2 regions of the Nicoliella sp. ESL1106 genome follow, and region 2 is predicted to be linked to the other one. Evidence: predicted binding sites of a transcription regulator. Region 2 holds the regulator's gene; the other holds the start of a gene.
What was found. The regulator Rex, encoded in region 2, represses fermentation and respiration genes when NADH is low (regulators of the CRP and FNR family bind a similar motif). The targets are predictions, from matches to a motif close to TTGTGAANTANTTCACAA.

Region 1: the regulator Rex is predicted to act here: its motif matches at 1,057-1,074, upstream of ACSVI6_RS00935 (zinc-dependent alcohol dehydrogenase family protein).

The regions. Positions count from the first base shown of each region.
Region 1 covers NZ_CP196340.1:210,225-213,649, forward strand. Annotated here, with positions in the region: gene ACSVI6_RS00920 (HpaII family restriction endonuclease) at 1-58, shown strand, start outside; gene ACSVI6_RS00925 (fluoride efflux transporter FluC) at 158-508, opposite strand; gene ACSVI6_RS00930 (fluoride efflux transporter FluC) at 508-888, opposite strand; gene ACSVI6_RS00935 (zinc-dependent alcohol dehydrogenase family protein) at 1,340-2,350, shown strand; gene ACSVI6_RS00940 (VOC family protein) at 2,375-2,770, shown strand; gene ACSVI6_RS00945 (transporter substrate-binding domain-containing protein) at 2,822-3,425, opposite strand, start outside.
Region 2 covers NZ_CP196340.1:1,498,345-1,501,769, reverse strand. Annotated here, with positions in the region: gene ACSVI6_RS06515 (ATP-binding cassette domain-containing protein) at 1-1,293, opposite strand, end outside; gene ACSVI6_RS06510 (redox-sensing transcriptional repressor Rex) at 1,465-2,097, shown strand; gene groES (co-chaperone GroES) at 2,309-2,593, shown strand; gene groL (chaperonin GroEL) at 2,653-3,425, shown strand, end outside.

The sequences.
Region 1 (3,425 bases), 260 kb from region 2:
AAACATTAATGAAAGAGGAGAAATGAGCTTAGGCTGTATGATTAGGTTTTGGCAATAATAAACAAACGACCCCGATCGGTTGAACAGGAAATGTTCAGCATATCGGGGTCTTTACTTTGGAGAAAAATAATAATTATCGATGTGGTCTAATCGATTTTTAAATCGCCATGCCAACAAATGCTGCTAAAATTCCTAACAACGTGGTTGAAATGAAATATAAGCCAGCCCATGTCGGACGCTTAATCTGAAGCCTTACCGTTTCATTCATAAACGTGGAAAACGTGGTATACCCACCTAAAATCCCACTGCCGATTAGATAAGCCATTGAACTATCAGCAAGTTGCCCAGCTAACAAACCCAGGAGAAACGACCCTGACACGTTGATTACCACGGTAGCGAGTGGAAATTCCTGCCACCCCATTTTGTTTCCAATCAATTCGATCATCGCATAACGAATCACCGCACCGAACGCAGCAGCGAGTCCGACAATTATAATTTTAGATAACATTATTTTGCACCCGCCTTTGCAATTAAGTAGTTCGCTAATTTGATTCCAACTAATGCGAATATATATCCAAAGACTAAACTAATTGAAAGATACCAAAAAGAATTAATTAGTGAAGTTTTGAACAGCTTTACAAAATCAACCGTAAACGTTGAAAAAGTGGTAAAACTACCAATAAAGCCAACGCTAATCCCACTAAGGAGTTCACTTGAGATTTTGAATAACAATGGCAAAATGCTAACCAGAAAGGCTAGTAAGAAAGTCCCTAATAAATTAATCGCAATAATCATTGCAAAGTGATCGTTTCCAGATAAAAGCGTTAACCATTCGCGAAGTGCCCCGCCAAAGAAACCAAAAAAGATAATATAAATAACTTTCCGCAATTTAAATTGCCCCCTTATTATCCCCTTATCGTATCACAATTAAGATATCTTATACTTTAGTTAATAAATTCACAAAATATTTAAAAATTATACCAATTAATTTTTTATTCATGCAATCGGTTTAAATATGAATAAATATATAAAAAGACATGATTTAAGCTAAAAAGTTTGTGAAACTGTTAACTATCATTAGCATTAAATCAACATTTAACTTTGCTTACATCATGTTGTAACAATGTGACTTTATTCATTTATAAATCCAATTATCTTTATATTTAGATAAAATGGCAGTTGATTATTTATCAATAATCATTAGTATTATAGGTGTAATCAATTGGTGCTAAACGCTAAATGTTTGGAAACAAATGGTTATTTCATATAAAATAGTTATTGAAGCTGGGTCATCCGATCTGGTTAAAAAATTTATATTATTTAAAGGGGATATTTACACATGAAAGCATTAGTATTAACTGGTACTAAACAAATGGAAATCCAAGATTTAGATACTCCAACTCCAAAGCCTGACGAAGTCTTAGTTAAGACTGCTTACGCTGGTATCTGTGGTACCGACGACGCACTTTACAACGGTCTTCCAGGTTCAGCAGACGCTGTTCCTCCAATCGTTTTAGGTCACGAAAACTCAGGTGTTGTTGAAGCTGTTGGTGCTAACGTTACCCAATTCAAGAAGGGTGATCGTGTTGCAGTTGACCCTAACATCTACTACCCTAAGGACAAGTACTTCCGTGTTGACCGTCCACAATTAGCTGAAGACCTTTCAGCTGTTGGTGTTACTCGTGATGGTGGTTTGGAAGAATACTTCACTGCTCCTGAATCAGTTGTATACCACGTTCCAGCCAACCTTTCATTAAAGGCTGCTTGTTCAACTGAACCAGTTTCATGTGGGGTTCACGGTATCCGTCGTCTTAGCTTACAACCACATTACAAGGCTCTTGTTATGGGTGATGGTTACATGGGTCTTCTATTCGTTGAATTATTAAAGGCATACGGTGTTCAACACGTTGACTTAACTGGTCGTCACGATGACAAGTTAGCCGAAGAACAAAAGCTTACTGGTGCTGATCACGTAATCAACACTGAATCTGGTGACATTAACGAAGAATACGACATCGTTATCGAAGCCGTTGGTCGTCCAGAAACTCAAGAAAAGGCAATCGAAGTTGCAGGTAAGGGTGGTCAAATCCTTATGTTTGGTGTTGGTCGTCCAGATCAAACATTCACTGTTAACACTTACGAAGTATTCCAAAAGGAATTAGACATCAAGGGTTCATTCATTAACCCATACTCATTCGATGACTCCCTTGCATTAATGGCAAGTGGCAAGATTGATGTTGAACCACTTATCAAGAACGTTCTTAAGCTTGACGAAGTTGTTGGTAAGCTTGATGGTTCTGACAAGCGTCCTGGTAAGTCAGTTGTTGAACTTGACGGAAGCTTGAAATAATTAATTTCTACGGAGGAAAATAAGATGGCTTTACAAGATTACTTTACTGGACTCCAACACGTTGGAATTCCTTCAAAAGACTTAGACAAGACCATTGCTTTTTACGAAAAGCTTGGCTTTGAACAAGCAGGTTTATTCCACAATGGCGAAAACCGTTGTGCTTTCATGAAATACAACAACCTTACCATTGAAACTTGGGAAGGTGACCCCGTTACTATGAAGAACGGTGCTATCAACCATTTCTCAATGAACTGTACTGACGTTGACAAGGCTTTCGAAGCTGCTAAGGCTGAAGGCTTTGACATGGTCAACGATGAAATTCAATCCATCCCTTCATTCTGGGATCATGGTATTCGGTTCTTTAACATCTTAGGACCTAACCACGAAACAATTGAATTCTGTCAAATTCTTGACAAATAAAAACTAAAAAAAGCGCTGGTGATTTTCCACCAGCGCTTTTTTTGTACATAATTACTTGATGCCCTGAACCGCATTATAGCCAAAGTATTTTTCAGCTAACTTAGTAAGGGTCCCATCCTTCTTCATTTCAGCAATTGCCTTGTTCAATTTAGCAATCTTACCAGTATTGTTCTTAGCAAATGGTAATGCTACGTTGACGGTTGCAGCACTTCCCTTTAGGATCTTCCATGCATAATGCTTTTGTTTGATGATAGCAGAGAGGTTATTTCTGGTATTAACCACCCCATCAACGTGTCCTGCCAATAGTGCTTCGTAAGTTAAATCACGGGCATCAAACATCTTAAACTTGATCTTATTATTGTAGTTCTTTAGGTTTTGCGAGTTATTGGATGCTGAGGCTCCTGAAACGGTTTTACCTGATAATTGATCAATGTTATTCAAACTTGACTTCTTATCAACGGCAACTGCGGTTTCTTCCTTATTGTAAACGTCAGTAAACTTGTACTTCTTGGCCCGTTCTGGAGTTACGGCGATGTCATTGGCCACCGTGTCTAATTGACCATTGTCAACTTGACCTAAGAGCCCATCGAATTCACCAGTCACCCATTTAACCTTATAACCAGCTCTTTTAGCCGCATCGTTTAAGACATCGACA
Region 2 (3,425 bases):
TAAAATGGTTCTGATGTGGCCTTCTGGAGTAGTAGGGTAGTCGTCCCAAATTTCATTTAAAACGGTTTTATTACTGTGTAATGAAGTCTGTTTTTGATCGTAGTAGCCAATGCTGACTCCGGTCCCGAATGAAACGGTCCCCGCTAATTTTGGTAGCTTGCCTAAAATGGTTTTTAATAGGGTCGACTTACCAACCCCGTTGGGTCCGATAATTGCGATCGATTGGTGCTTTTTTTCGTCAATGTTAATTGGACTAGCTAGAACCTGATCATCATAGCCGACCGCCAGATTCCGAACGGTTAAAACGATGTTACCACTGGGCTTTGCTTCTGAGAATCGAAATTGAGCGACCTTATTATTATCAAATGGTTTTTCGAGCTTTGGCATTTTTTCTAATTGTTTACGACGTGCCTGAGCACGGTTAGTAGTCGATGCCCGAACGATGTTTTTATCAATAAAGTCCTGCATTTTTTTAATTTCAGCTTGCTGTTTTTCATACGCATGGAGCCGTTCAGCATAGCGCGCTTGTTTTTGCTTCACAAAGCTAGTGTAATCACCTTTGTAATATGTTAGCGTTCCGTTATCCAAGTCATAGACTTCATTGACTAACTTATCCATGAAGTAACGGTCATGTGAAATGATCAAAAGCGAACCAGGATAGTTTTGGACGTAGCCTTCCAACCATGTGATCGTTTCAACATCTAAGTGGTTGGTTGGTTCATCTAAAATAAGGAGGTCGCGTTTTTCAAGGAGCAGTTTCGCTAATGCAAGTTGGGTTTGTTGCCCACCTGAAAGAGAATTAACGGGTTGTTCGTAGAATGATTCTCCAAAACCAAATCCGTTTAAAACCGCCTTGATTTCAGCTTTATAACTGTACCCATGATTAGCGGTAAAGTTAGCCTGAATCGTGTCGTATGATTTAGTGACTTCTGCTAGTTTTTGTGGATCTTGATTAACCTGTTGATCACTCATTTGTATTTCTAACGCGTGCATCTTGTGTTCCGTTTTAATTAATTCGGCGAACACGCTTAACATCTCATCCCAGACGTTTCGTTCTGAATGAAGACCCGTATTTTGTGAAAGATAGCCAATTGTAAGGCCGTTTTTTTCAGTAATCTTCCCTTCGTCGATGCTTTCTTCACCAATAATCATTTTAACTAGCGTTGATTTACCGGCTCCATTGCGGCCAACGAGCCCGATTCTAGCATGATTTTCAATATTCATATTAACATTTGTGAAAATTGGCACACCATCGAATCTTTTGGTTACGTTATTTACTTGTAAGATTTGCAAGTCCTCACCCCTTTATATTATAGTAGTTTAAGGATAATTTTATCATAATTTACATATAATATGAAATTATGAAAATCGATATAATTGATTAATATTTCACAAAGTCTTTTTTTATGATAAAATAATCTGGAAACGTTTTTTTATGAACGAAAATGCCGGGAGGAAAGACTTATGGCTGAAAATAAAATTCCACGGGCAACCGCAAAAAGATTGCCGATCTATTATCGATACCTTACGATTTTACACGATTCAAACGTTGAACGAATCTCATCAAATAAATTCGCGGACGCAATTCAAGTGGACTCTGCTACGATTAGAAGGGATTTTTCCTATTTTGGGGCGCTTGGTAAACGTGGCTATGGTTATGATGTTGAGAATTTATTGAATTTCTTTAAGCGGATTCTAAATGAAGACCGTTTGACTAACGTTGCATTAGTCGGGGTCGGAAACTTTGGACAGGCACTACTGAACTTTAATTTTCATCGTGATAGCAACGTTAGGATTGCTGCTGCCTTTGATACTAAGGAGCGAATGATTAACACCATTCAAAATGGGGTCCCCATTTATTCATATGAAGAAATGGTTCAACAATTAAGGGATCAACAGATCAAGGTCGTTATTTTAACGGTGCCTTCTAAAGTGGCCCAAGAAGTTTGCGATAATGCCATTAAAGCGGGGGCGGAGGGCTTTCTTAACTTCACCCAGGTCCGTCTATCAACTCCCGAGAACGTAACGGTGCAAAATGTTGATTTAACGAATGAGTTACAGACCTTGATTTACTTTATTGAACATTACATTAAGTAAACCTTTAGATTCAAGATTCCTAGTTTTAAATCATCGCATTATTAATCTGATTTCGATAAAATGTTCATGCAAAGTTGCATGAGCGTTTTTTTATTTGGGCAGCGGTCAAAATGTTTGCAATTAAAATTAAAAGAATATATATTAAAGATAACAATTAGCACTGACATAGTTCAAGTGCTAAATTTATGTAAACTTAATTGGAGGGATTAATGTGTTAAAGCCATTAGGTGATCGTGTGATCGTTGAAGTTGAAGAGGAAAAGGAAAAGACAGTCGGCGGGATTGTCTTAGCAAGTAATGCTAAGGAAAAGCCCCAAACTGGAAAGGTAGTCGCTGTCGGTGCTGGACGGATCTTGGATAACGGAGAGACAGTTGCACCAGCAGTTAAGGAAGGCGAAACCGTTCTATTCGACAAGTACTCTGGCACTTCCGTTGACTACGAAGGCCAATCCTACTTAGTTTTACATGAAAAGGATTTAGTTGCAGTTGTCGACTAATTAATAAATTAAAATTAAAATCATAAAAAACAAAAAATAATTTCATGAGGTGATAATTGATGGCTAAGGAAGTTAAATTTGCAGAAGATGCAAGAAAATCATTACTTAACGGTGTTGATAAATTAGCTAATACGGTTAAGACTACTTTAGGACCAAAGGGACGTAACGTTGTCCTAGAAGAAGGTGCTGGTCCAAACATCACAAATGATGGGGTAACGATTGCAAAGGCGATCCAACTCCCAGATCATTTTGAAAACATGGGAGCTAAATTAGTTGCTGAAGTGGCTTCCAAGACTAATGACATTGCTGGTGACGGGACTACGACTGCCACTGTATTAACCCAAGCAATCGTCAACGAAGGCTTGAAGAACGTTACCGCTGGTGCTAACCCAGTTGGCGTTCGCCGCGGAATCGAAAAAGCTACCGAAGTAGCTGTAAAGGCATTACACAAAATGTCACACGAAGTAAAGAACAAAAACGACATTGCTCAAATCGCTGCCATTTCTTCTGCTAACAAGCAAGTTGGTGAATTGATTGCCGATGCAATGGAAAAGGTTGGTAACGATGGGGTCATTACCATTGAAGATTCCCGTGGGGTTGAAACTAGCCTAGATGTCGTTGAAGGAATGCAATTCGATCGTGGTTACATGTCACAATACATGGTGACTGATAACGATAAGATGGAAGCTAATTTGGATAATCCATACATTCTAATTACTGACAAAAAGATTAATAACATTCAAGACATTTTACCAGTTCTTCAATCAGTGGTTGAACAAGGGCGTTCACTCTTGATCATTGCTGATGATATTGGTGGTGAAGCATTACCAAC